Regions from separate parts of the Paenibacillus ilasis genome, predicted to be linked through region 2. Evidence: predicted binding sites of a transcription regulator. Region 2 holds the regulator's gene; each other region holds the start of a gene.
What was found. Region 2 encodes Rex, which represses fermentation and respiration genes when NADH is low (regulators of the CRP and FNR family bind a similar motif). Its sites were predicted from a motif close to TTGTGAAATATTTCACAA; they were not measured.

Region 1 (4,272 bases), on a different contig from region 2:
TCGGGATTTTGAAGCCGGAAATCTACAGCAGTTAAACCGCGCCAATGGGCTGCTATCACAGTTGAGGGCCCTTTGTTGAGATGGCCAGACAGGCTGTGGTAAAATATCTTATGTGTCTTGAGAGGAGGTAGGGGATGAGTCGGTTCATCCGGAATTCTGGTTTTTATTTGATTCTATTTTTAGTCGTGGTGGGCATAGTACAATTCGTCACTAATGGCGGCGAGCAAGCCGATGCCCCTAGTTATAATCAACTGCGGCAGGAAGTCAAAGCTAACAACATAGAGGAAATGACGGTACAATTTGACGGTTACGCTTATCTGGTGACCGGTAAGTATAGGGAGATTTCCGAAGAGAAAAAATCGGAGAATTTCTCAACCTATATTCCTGCCACGGATGCAGCGATGCAAGAGCTGACTGCAGCCAGTGAGAGCAACAATGTCAAACTGTCCGTGGTGCCAATGGAAGGCCAAAGCATTTGGCTGACATTGCTTTCATCCTTTATTCCGCTCATCATTATGTTTGTTCTGTTCTTCTTCCTGTTTAATCAGGCCCAAGGCGGCGGCGGCAAAGTGATGAACTTTGGTAAGAGCAAAGCCCGCTTATATAATGAAGAGAAGAAACGGATTACATTTGAAGATGTAGCTGGAGCAGATGAAGAGAAGCAGGAACTTGTTGAGGTTGTTGACTTCTTGAAGGATCCGCGCAAGTTCAACACGGTTGGCGCTCGCATTCCGAAGGGCGTTCTGCTTGTCGGACCTCCGGGAACAGGTAAGACGCTCCTGGCTCGTGCCGTTGCCGGTGAAGCAGGCGTGCCGTTCTTCAGTATTTCCGGTTCCGACTTCGTTGAGATGTTTGTCGGTGTCGGTGCTTCTCGTGTACGTGACTTGTTCGAGAACGCGAAGAAGAATGCACCATGTATCATTTTCATCGATGAAATTGATGCTGTAGGTCGTCAGCGTGGCGCCGGACTTGGCGGCGGTCATGACGAGCGTGAGCAGACACTCAACCAGTTGCTGGTTGAGATGGACGGTTTCGGAGCGAACGAAGGCATTATCATCGTTGCTGCCACCAACCGCCCGGACATTTTGGACCCGGCGCTGCTTCGTCCGGGACGTTTTGACCGTCAGATTACCGTAGATCGCCCGGATGTGAAGGGCCGTGAAGCCGTACTGAAGGTTCATGCACGCAACAAACCATTGACGAAGGATGTTAAACTTGACATCATCGCCAAACGTACAACCGGTTTTACAGGCGCTGATCTGGAGAATCTCCTGAACGAGGCTGCCTTGCTTGCGGCTCGCCGCAACCGTAAAGATATCTCCATGCGAGAAGTGGATGAGGCGATTGACCGTGTTATCGTCGGTACGGAGAAACGCAGCCGCGTGATCAGTGACCGCGAGAAACGCATCGTAGCTTACCATGAAGCAGGCCACACGATTGTGGGTTATTTCCTCGAGCATGCGGATACGGTGCATAAGGTAACGATTATTCCTCGTGGCCGTGCCGGTGGATATGTCATTATGATGCCGAAGGAAGATCGGATGCTCGTGACGAAGCAGGAGTTGCTGGATCGCGTAACCGGTTTGCTTGGCGGGCGTGTTGCTGAGGAGCTGTTCATCGGTGAAATCGGGACCGGCGCTTACAGTGACTTCCAACAAGCGACAGGCATTATCCGCAGCATGGTTGTGGAATACGGTATGAGTGAGAAGCTCGGACCGATGCAGTTCGGTACATCCCAAGGACAAGTGTTCCTGGGACGTGATATCGGACATGAGCAGAACTATAGTGATCAAATCGCTTATGAGATCGATCAGGAAATGCAGCGATTCATTAATGATTGCTATGAGAAATGTAAAGAGATCCTGAATAAGCATGCCAAAGAGGTTCACCTGATTGCGAACACGCTCCTCGAGATGGAAACGCTGGAGCTTGAGCAAATCAAGAATCTCATTGAGACCGGATCAGCTGAAGGCAACGGCAGTGGCGAAGGTGAAGGTTCTTCCGAGAATGGTGAACCGATCATCGACAACATTGGCGACGTGAAAGTTCGCATCCAAGGGAAAGAAGACGGCGAGCAGCCGACTTCCACGGAAGAAATTCCGAATAACCCGATGGATTCGAATGATCCAGGGCCAGAACGCAAAGATTCCGAGCGCAAGGATCCTCCAGGCGGATCGGACAACGGTAATAGCAGCTTAACGTAATATTCGCTGATAAAACATCGAATACCGAATAAAATTGAAGAACCGGAGAACGATAATTCGTTTTCCGGTTCTTTTTGTGCTTTCTATCACATTGACAGGGGGCAGAATGAACGTGTACATTAGTTGTTAAATAAGGATGCGCATCCTTTCACAAAGGTGGAAACCATCCTGAAAGTCACATGGTCATCAGCGGCGAACCGCCGGACTATACAAAGGGAGAGGGTCGATCATGGAAGCTTTGGCACTGGAGCGTAAGGCAGAACAGAACCGTGAACTGCGTGAGCGATTAATGCAATTGAAGAAGGAACGTAACGCAATCATTTTGGCACATTATTATCAACGGGATGAAATACAAGAGGTCGCTGATTTCCGGGGGGATTCCTTCCTGCTCGCGCAGAAGGCAGCACAAACGGATGCCGAGGTTATCGTATTTTGCGGTGTGCATTTTATGGGCGAGAGCGCCAAAATCCTGGCTCCGGGCAAGACGGTTCTTATACCGGATGAGCGGGCCGGTTGCCCAATGGCGGATATGGTGAACGTTGACGGACTGCGAAAGTTGAAAGCGCAGCATCCGAATGCAAAAGTGGTCACGTACATCAATTCATCGGCTGAGATCAAAGCCGAAACGGATATCTGCTGTACTTCATCCAATGCCGTGAAAGTGATTCAGTCGGTGGATTCGGATGAAATTATATGGGTACCTGATAAAAACCTGGGACATTATGTTCAGCAGCATACCGACAAGAAGCTCATTATCTGGGAAGGGTACTGTAACACGCATGACATGCTGACGGTGAAGGATGTCGTCGAGATGAAGGCTAAATATCCTCATGCTGAATTTGTGGTGCATCCGGAATGCCGTCCAGAGGTTGTTGCGATGGGGGATTTTGTAGGGAGTACCACCGCCATTCTAGAGTATTGCAAAAATTCATCTGCCAAGGAGTTTATCGTGGGCACGGAGGACGGAACCGGTTATCAGCTTCGATTGGATAGCCCGGATAAATCGTTCCACTTCGCTACGAAATTCCTGGTGTGTCCGAATATGAAAGTGAATAACCTCAAAAAACTGGTTAAAGCGTTGGAAACGATGAAGCCGCAAATTTATGTGCCGCCGGTCGTTGCAGAGAAAGCCAGAACTTCATTAGAGCGCATGTTACAAGTTAAGTAGCATGCGCTACTCTTTCGTGAAAAGACAGGTGAGGTATCGTGATACCGCAGTATTTAATTGATTTTGAGCTGAACGATCTTCCGGTTGTCCAGACGGATGTCATCGTGATCGGTTCAGGCATTGCGGGTTTATATACGGCGATCATGGCAAGTGCGACTCAGAATGTACTGCTGATTACGAAAAAATCGCTGCTCGAAAGCAACACGCGTTATGCGCAGGGAGGGATTGCAGCCGTAACAGCTGAGGATGACTCTCCGGCCTACCACCGTCAGGACACCCTCCTGGCAGGGGCGGGTCTATGTTCATCTGCCGCGGTGGATGTGCTTGTAAACGAGGGTCCGGTCGGCGTTCAAGAGCTGATTCGACTCGGTACGATGTTTGATGTGGAGAATGGCGAGCTCGCACTGACCCAAGAAGGCGCCCACAGTCACCGCCGGATCCTTCATGCCAACGGGGATGCTACCGGGTATGAAATTGTGCGTGCCCTTTCCATTCAGGTTGAAATGCTTCACAATATAGAGGTGTGGGACGATCATTTTGTCATTGACCTGATTACCGATCAGGGAGAGTGTCATGGCGCTTTGGTACAAATGCCGGACGGAAAACGGGTATTCGTACGTGGACGGGCGACGGTTATGTGTGCCGGCGGCGCCGGCCAATTGTACCGGTATACAACCAATCCGGAGGTTGCTACAGCGGATGGCGTTGCCATGGCTTACCGGGCAGGCGCAGAAATTCGGGATATGGAGTTTATTCAGTTCCACCCGACGGCGCTTAGCTATCCGGGTGCGCCCCGATTCCTTATATCAGAGGCGGTTCGCGGTGAAGGTGCTGTTCTTCGGAATATACGAGGAGAACGGTTCATGCCCAAATACCATGATTTGCTGGAGCTGGCGCCGC
Region 2 (4,272 bases):
GGCTCTTCGCCAGCTGCTGCAAGTTTCATCCCATGAGAAGGCTGTCGAGTGGTCTTCCATCATAGATCGGATTTATCCGGATCTGATCACCGTAAAAGAGAATTGGGATCGACTCAGCGATCAATTGTTCGGACTGCTTCCGGAACGCGGAGATGCATCTCCAGGAGACGCCGGTCAATTCTCGCTTCGCTTATCGCCTCTTAAGAAGCCGAAGGATTGGGATTCGCTTGCCGAGCTGGAACATCAAATTCATGTGATACTGGGCGATGTCGTACGCAAGGGTGACAAGCTGATCGCCGAAATGAAGGAAGATCTCGACGATTACAGTGCCGACAGTCTGTTAACAGACCTATCGGGTCTGTTTAAGGACCTGGCCGCACACCGCGAGGACCTGAGGTCCTTCATGGCCCTGAATGATGAAGGCACGGTATACTGGATGGAGGCTAACGGCAATTTCCGCGGGAAATCGCTGCAACTTTATGCGGTGCCTGTCGATGTAAGCACCCACTTGAAGGAATTGTTTTTTGACAAGAAACAAAGCGTGATCCTGACGTCGGCGACCTTGTCGGTGGACAAATCGTTCCAGTTCATGATCGAGAATTTGGGTCTACAGGAAGCGGCAGATAGCGGCAACCTGAACACGGTTCTGCTGCCGTCCCCGTTTAATTACAGGGAGCAGGCTCTCCTTGTCGTGCCGCGCGATTTTCCGAGCGTGAAGGGCTCGGTCGGGGATGCACTCTTTGTGAATACACTAGTGCAATCATTGGCCGATACGGCAATCGCTACGCATGGACGTATGCTTGTCCTGTTCACCTCGTACCGGATGCTGCGTCAGGTGCATGAGCCCTTGAAGGAGGCGCTGGCATCCAGCGATATTACCGTACTGGGACAAGGGATGGATGGAACCAGCCGTACCAAGTTAATCCGGAGATTCCAGGATAGCAGCGCCTCGGTTCTGCTGGGTACCAGCTCCTTCTGGGAAGGGGTTGACATACCCGGTGAGGCGCTCACTTGCCTTGCGATCGTCCGGCTGCCGTTCCAGCCGCCGAATCACCCTTTGGTTGAAGCCAAGAGCGAATTGCTGCAGCAGCAGAAGAAGAACCCCTTCATGAAGCTTTCGGTTCCGCAAGCCGTCATTCGCTTCAAACAGGGATTTGGCCGACTGGTACGGACAGCGCAAGACAAGGGGATTGTCATCGTGTACGATACCCGGGTCATTGAATCCTATTACGGAAAATATTTCCTATATTCCTTGCCGGGACCAAAGATGGAGCACATGCCGACCGAGGGGATTGTTCCCCGAATTTCGGAATGGCTGCAGGAAGAGGCAGGCGTAGAGAACCAAGCTGAATAAAGTGAAACCATGAACGATCACATTGAAATGTAGTTATTAACCTATTATTAGGGGGAGCATGCATGAAATCGGAAAAAATTTCGGAAGCCGTGGTCCGCAGATTACCTGTATACTTGCGCTATTTGAATGAGCTTCAGAAAAGGGAGGTCTCCACGGTTTCCTCCCAGGAACTGGGACAAAAACTGGACCTCAATCCTGCTCAAATTCGTAAGGACCTAGCGTATTTCGGTGATTTTGGACGGAAAGGGATCGGATATGACGTATCTTATCTGATCGAGAAAATTCGCCAGATTCTAAAGCTGGACCAGAAGATCAATGTCGCATTGATTGGGGCCGGTAATCTTGGACATGCATTATCAAATTACAATGCATTTCTGAAGGACAATATGAAGATTGTGGCGGTTTTCGATTCGTATTCTCCCAAAGTTGGTATGAAAATAAACAATTTGGTTGTACAGCCGATGGAGGAACTGGAGAAGACGGTTCATGAGTACGGCATTCGTATCGGGATTATTACCGTTCCGGATTTTGAAGCGCAAAATGTAGCGAATCAGCTTATCGCCGCAGGCATCGAGGCTATTCTGAATTTTGCGCCGACCATCCTGAAAGCTCCATCCCATATCCGGATTCATACGGCTGATTTTACTACGGATTTGCAAAGTTTGGCCTATTATTTGGATAACGGTAAGGAGGATACAGCACATGACGACAACGAAGTGGATGGTTAAAAACGGAACGTTTGCGGTACTAGAGAAAGGAAGGTCCGTGCTACGCGGATATATGGTTGTAGAGAATGACCGGATAACCTACCTGGGTGAAGAAGAGCCAACCGTCCAAGAGGGAACAGAAATTATCGACGGAACCCATCTGTTTTTCCTGCCTGGATTGGTGAACACGCACGGACATGCGGCGATGTCGCTTCTCCGCGGTTATGGCGACGATCTGGCACTGCAGGTATGGCTTCAGGAAAAAATGTGGCCGATGGAAGCCAAATTCACGGCCGACGATGTGTACTGGGGAACCTCACTCTCCGTGCTTGAGATGATCAAAGGCGGAACCACGACGTTTGTGGATATGTATGATCATATGGATCAGGTTGCAAAGGTTGTGCAGGACTCAGGAATGCGCGGCGTACTGACACGCGGTGTCATCGGATTATGTCCGCCTGAGGTGCAGCAGCAGAAGCTGGATGAGGCGGTTGCATTCGCGAAAGACTGGCATGGCAAGGCGGATGGAAGAATTACGGCGATGATCTCGCCGCATGCACCTTACACATGCCCGCCGGATTTCATCGAGAAATTCGTTCAGGCATCCCATGATCTGAATCTGCCTTTGCATACGCATATGTCCGAAACGGAAACGGAAGTCGCTCAGAATGTAAATGATTACGGACTCCGCCCTGTTGCCCATTTGGAGAAGCTTGGCATGTTTTCCCGTCCAACGCTGCTTGCGCATGCCGTCCATCTGACCGATGAAGAAATCGAAATCCTGGCTAAGCATCAAGTGATGGTGTCGCATAATCCAGGCAGCAATCTGAAGCTTGCCAGCGGCATCGCTCGCGTGCCTGCACTACTGAAAGCCGGGGTCACCGTGTCTTTGGGTACCGATGGACCTGCGAGCAATAATAATCTGGATATGTTTGAAGAGATGCGCCTGGCGGCACTGATCCATAAAGGAGTAAGCGGGGATCCAACCGCGATTCCTGCATCCGAAGCGCTTCGGATGGGTACAGAGTATGGTGCCAAGTCAGCTTTCCTTGCGGATATCGGTACGCTTGCGGTAGGAATGAAGGCAGATATGATCGCACTGAACACGGATCAGGCGCACTTCCTTCCGAAGACGGATTATATTTCTCATGCTATCTACTCCGCCAGTGCGAAGGATGTTGAGCATGTATGGGTTGACGGTAAGCAGGTCGTGAAGAATGGCGCGAGCCTTACTCTCGATGAGGAACGTATCCGGCGGGAAGCGCAGCGTGCCTTTGAGCGTCTTACAACCCTCTAGGGAATAATCAAGGGGAGCGAGGAAGACGGATTTGAAGAAAAAAACGAAGTGGATCTTGCTTAGTGTATCCGGCGTGCTGCTGTTACTGCTTGGTTTACAGCTCTATTATTCATATGTTATGAAAGACACTTGGAATGAAGAAAGAATGGCGATTGCTGCCGCCAAGCAGCATGGCCAATTGGTTTCGTCCGGAAAGACCTATAAATCGGTGTGGGGCGAGGATAATAACTATTGGGTGGTAAGCGGCAAGGATCAGGACAATCAAGATCGTATGGTATGGGTAAAATTTACAGATGACAACATACCTGTTGAAGGTGCCGATGCTGTCCAGTCCGTTTTATTGAATACAGGGATGTCGGAAGCCCAGATTCGGGATCAGATTTATAACGAATTGCCTGGTGTGGAAATTAAGCGATTGCTGCCTGGAATGTATGAAGGCGAGTATGCCTGGCAGCTGCAGTATGAACACAACGGTCAGCGCGGCTATCGGTTTTATCGTTTTCAAGACGGTAACACGATCGGTAATGACATTATTCTTCCAAATCAATAATAAACGAAGTAAAGAGAGGCGTCCCTTACTATTTAAGAGGGGGCTTCTCTTTTTCCTTCATAATTGTAAGCGCATTCAGAAAAAATATGGAAAAACTGTTCTAAATATTTTCACAGACATGCATGAAAAAGTATATAAGATGTGATATACTCGTACTTGTACAAAACGAGCATATAAATTACATGCATCGCAATATATCGTTGTTATATGTATTTTTGTGTTACCAAATGATAGACAAAATTTTATACAGGAAATGAAGGAGGAACTTCATGAAACTACGCATTGTACCTATCATGCTGACTGTCGTGATCTCAGCATCGGTTCTCTTTGGCGGATGGTTTCTGTATCGGCAGATGGCTTTGCA
Region 3 (4,272 bases), on a different contig from region 2:
TCCGGAACTACTTTCGGCCGGTCTCCTGCTGTTCTCGGCATGAAGAATGCCGTAATATAAGGCATCATGGTGGGGATGCAGCGTGCAGAGTTCGCAGCCATGTCAGGAATTTCATGAACAGGCACACCCAGATGGTACAGCCACTCCATCGTAATTTCCTCGCCTGTGCATTCTCTCATCGGCTTCTTGACATAATCGCCCGGAACATCAGTGAATAAACCGTATACCCATACCACAAGCTGATCTTTTGGCTGCTCTTTGAAATGCGGTTGGCGATTTAACGTATAACTCATCATCCACTTGGAATCCTTTACGGACACGATGCCGCCTGTTACGACCTTTCCGCTGAACGGGGCGCGTTTACATACTTTCTCGATATAAGGCGGGATTCTGTCATCAAGTGTCGTAACGGTTGCCGATTCCCAGTTTGTCTCTTCCGTATTCGTGCAGAATTTATCGGGACGCCCAAAGGATGGATCCTGCCTGGCGATATTTCTCCAGAGCTCCCAGCAGCCGCCTGTGGAACGATTGTATGCAGCCGCGCGGTGATGGTCGCCCGAAGCGGAATTTTCCGTGCAGCTGCCGTTTGTTACAAACACCAAATCATCTTCCGTCAAATCGATATATTCCTCTTTGCCGCCACGGAGACATACGATTTGCTTGGCAACCTTCTGATTGCCTTGAATATCAAATGCGACATTCGTAACCGTCGTATCATATTGGAAATGAACGCCATGCGCCTGCAAATATTTCATCATGGGCAGAATCAATGACTCATATTGGTTATACTTCGTAAATTTCAACGCGGAAAAATCAGGCAGTCCGCCAATATGGTGAATGAATCTTTGAATGTAAAGCTTCATCTCCAAGGCGCTGTGCCAATCTTCAAAGGCAAACATCGTTCTCCAGTAAAGCCAGAAATTCGAGGCAAAGAAATCCTCCGTGAATACATCGGTAATTTTCTTATCATACAAATCTTCGTTTCGAGTAAAGAATAACTTCACGATTTCCAGCGAAGCTTTTTCGCTCAGAGCGAATTTCCCATCCGTATGGGCATCCTCGCCCCGGTTAACCGTGGCTCTCATTAGAGAGTAGTTCGGATCCTTCTTGTTCAGCCAGTAAAACTCGTCCAAAACCGATGCGCCTTCAATTTCAAGAGACGGAATGGAACGGAACAAATCCCACAAGCATTCAAAATGATCTTCCATTTCCCGACCACCGCGAATAATAAAACCTTTATCGCTGTCATGAATTCCGTCGCAGGCACCTCCGGGAAGACTAAGCTCCTCCAGAATGTGGACCCGCTCTCCCTTCATTTGGCCGTCGCGCACGAGGAAGCACGCAGCTGCCAGAGAGCCTAAACCGGCTCCAACCAGATACGCTGATTTTTTGTCGACATCGACCGGTTTTTCCGGGCTGGCAAACGCTTCATAATTTCCATTGCTATAATACATTCCCGTCACCTCCGAATTGATTCTAGCAACTACATCATAAAAAAATATTCGGAGGTCTCCCATAGACAATGTCCGCCTAATGTCGAAACTTTCGACACAAGGCTAATATTGTCTAATGAGAGTGGTGCAATTTAAACTTTTCCAGCGCGAAAAAGATATCGCCTTGAATCAAAATGCTCAGCCGGTCCACAATCGCAGAGGGCTCTTCCTTCATCCCTTTAGCAATCCAATCCAGCATCAGCCCTACAAACGCATATTTATAAAAGTCAGCGATAAACGACTTATCCTCATCCCTGATCGACATCGTAACGGCCTTTTCCTCAATAACCCCTATCAAAAGATGATACGTTACATTAAATAGGTACCTTTCCAGCTGCTCTCGTTTAATCGAATGATAGACGCTCGTCACAAACGCCTTGTTTTTTAGCACATACTCAAATATTTGCAATAGGCCCTGCTGCCACGTGTCATACGTTTTCTTGCCATCCAGCGCTATGGTAGCCTCGCTTGTGCAAATCCACTCCACAAGATCATAAATATCCCTGAAATGATAATAAAACGTCTGCCGATTCACTTCACAGTCCTCGACAACATCAATGACGGTAATCTTATCAAGCGTTTTTTTCTCAAGCATTTTTTTTAGCGATAGGGCAAGCGCTTTTTTTGTTGTTTGTGCCATAAAACTCCTCCAATCCAGAGCGTAATCATTCACAAAGGCCATTAGTCAGACGATACACCTTCATTATAAAGGAACTCAACGCGAAAAAGCGGTGACCCTATGAAGGCAAATAGATTGGGAATGCGCAGAAGTCGAGAAAATCGCAACCCGATGGCATCGTTGTAAATAAAAATTAAGTTTATATTGTGAAATAATTCACCACTTAATTAACAGCCCTATATTAAAATGAAGTGGACCTAACGAGGCTGACGGAGGGAGGCAACCGGGGAAGATCTGAGATTCGAAGAATAAAGGCCACGCTCGCACACCCTTTTGTTTCTCGTTTTTCTACGTTAAACCTCCTTTTTCGTTTGGCTCTTTATGGTCAACTAAACAGATGTAGAGAAAGTGGAGGGTTACACAGTGAAAAAGAAGGTTGCAGCAACGCTTATACTCATTCTCTCTTTCATGCTCGCCATCGCGGGATGCGGCGGCGGGACCCAGGATCAGAGTCAGGACAACGCAAAAAAAGAAGAAGCCCCAGATACGGCCGTTTCGGGTGCGTCCCAAACCGGGTATACGCCGATCGATCAGCTAAAAGAAAAGTATGATATCATCATCGTCGGTGCAGGCGGAGCCGGTATGTCTGCTGCCCTTGAGGCAAAAGAAAAAGGCATGAACCCGGTCATTTTTGAAAAAATGCCGATTGCCGGCGGGAATACCATAAAATCATCTTCGGGCATGAATGCTTCCGAAACCAAGTTCCAACAAGAACAGGGCATTAAGGACAGCAACGATTTATTTTATGAAGAGACTTTAAAGGGCGGTCATGGAACCAACGACAAAGACATGCTTCGTTTCTTCGTTGACCATTCGGCAAGCGCAATCGATTGGCTGGATTCCATCGGGATTCGGTTGAACAATATCACCATTACGGGCGGCATGAACGAAAAGCGCACGCACCGTCCTGAGGACGGCTCGGCGGTAGGACAATACCTTGTCAACGGTCTGGTGAAAAATGTACAAGAACAAGAAATTCCGCTATTCGTCAACGCCAAGGTAACGGATATTACGGAAAAAGAGGGCAAAGTTAACGGCGTCAAAGTCATCTTCAACGGGAAAGACGAGAAAACTATTGCAGCGGATGCCGTCGTTGTGACAACCGGCGGTTTCGGAGCCAATATGGACATGATCTCCGAAGTTCGGTCCGACCTGAAAGGTTACGTGACCACCAACCAAGAAGGCAGCACCGGTGACGGCATTACCATGATTGAAAAACTCGGCGGCACTACGGTCGATATGGATCAAATCCAGGTTCACCCTACGGTGCAGCAGGAAAAATCTTATCTGATCGGGGAAGCCGTTCGGGGAGAAGGGGCCATCCTTGTGTCCAGCCAAGGCAAACGTTTCACAAACGAGCTGGATACTCGGGATAACGTCACCGCCGCCATCCATAAGCTTCCTGAAAAATCGGCTTATCTTGTGTTCGATTCCGGTGTAAAATCCCGCGTCAAAGCCATTCAGCAATATGAAAAAATGGGCTTTGTTATTCAGGGCGATACCATCGAGGCTTTGGCCAAAGAAATGGATGTTCCGGCCGATCAGCTCCAAGCTACCCTGGATACATGGAACAGCTCGGTTAAGGATAAAGAAGATGCCGAATTCGGCAGAACGACAGGCATGGATAACGAATTGTCCGGCGCACCGTACTATGCCATCCAAATCGCCCCCGGTATTCACTACACCATGGGCGGCGTAAAAATCAACACGAACACGGAAGTGTTGAACAAAGACGGCAAGCCAATTCCCGGATTGTTCGCAGCTGGCGAACTAGCAGGTGGATTGCACGGTCAAAATCGAATCGGCGGTAACTCCGTTGCCGAGATCATTATTTTCGGCCGCCAAGCCGGCATTAAATCGGCTGAATTTGTAGGAGCACGGTAAGCTGTAGCCGGCATCTTTCATTCGGCAAAACAACAAACGCTCGGTCTCGTCCTGATCCTCCGGTAGCCATCATTTTCAAAAACCATATTTACATTTCTATAAAAATAGATATAATAAACGTATGGATACCTTACAAACCATCAAAGCACTATCAAACGAGTCCCGTTTCAAAATCCTGGAGTGGCTGAAGCACCCGGAAGAACATTTTGATCCGCA

Region 1: the regulator Rex is predicted to act here: its motif matches at 2,341-2,358, upstream of nadA (quinolinate synthase NadA).
Region 3: the regulator Rex is predicted to act here: its motif matches at 2,317-2,334, upstream of ACETK5_RS20700 (flavocytochrome c).

The regions. Positions count from the first base shown of each region.
Region 1 is NZ_JBHDJG010000009.1:16,057-20,328, reverse strand. Features, by position in the region: gene hpt (hypoxanthine phosphoribosyltransferase) at 1-35, shown strand, start outside; gene ftsH (ATP-dependent zinc metalloprotease FtsH) at 135-2,204, shown strand; gene nadA (quinolinate synthase NadA) at 2,434-3,372, shown strand; gene nadB (L-aspartate oxidase) at 3,411-4,272, shown strand, end outside.
Region 2 is NZ_JBHDJG010000001.1:3,705,374-3,709,645, reverse strand. Features, by position in the region: gene dinG (ATP-dependent DNA helicase DinG) at 1-1,354, shown strand, start outside; gene ACETK5_RS16645 (redox-sensing transcriptional repressor Rex) at 1,417-2,082, shown strand; gene ACETK5_RS16640 (amidohydrolase) at 2,057-3,358, shown strand; gene ACETK5_RS16635 (cell wall elongation regulator TseB-like domain-containing protein) at 3,390-3,908, shown strand; gene ACETK5_RS16630 (hypothetical protein) at 4,178-4,272, shown strand, end outside.
Region 3 is NZ_JBHDJG010000002.1:94,631-98,902, reverse strand. Features, by position in the region: gene ACETK5_RS20710 (oleate hydratase) at 1-1,454, opposite strand, end outside; gene ACETK5_RS20705 (TetR-like C-terminal domain-containing protein) at 1,567-2,133, opposite strand; gene ACETK5_RS20700 (flavocytochrome c) at 2,536-4,056, shown strand; gene ACETK5_RS20695 (ArsR/SmtB family transcription factor) at 4,178-4,272, shown strand, end outside.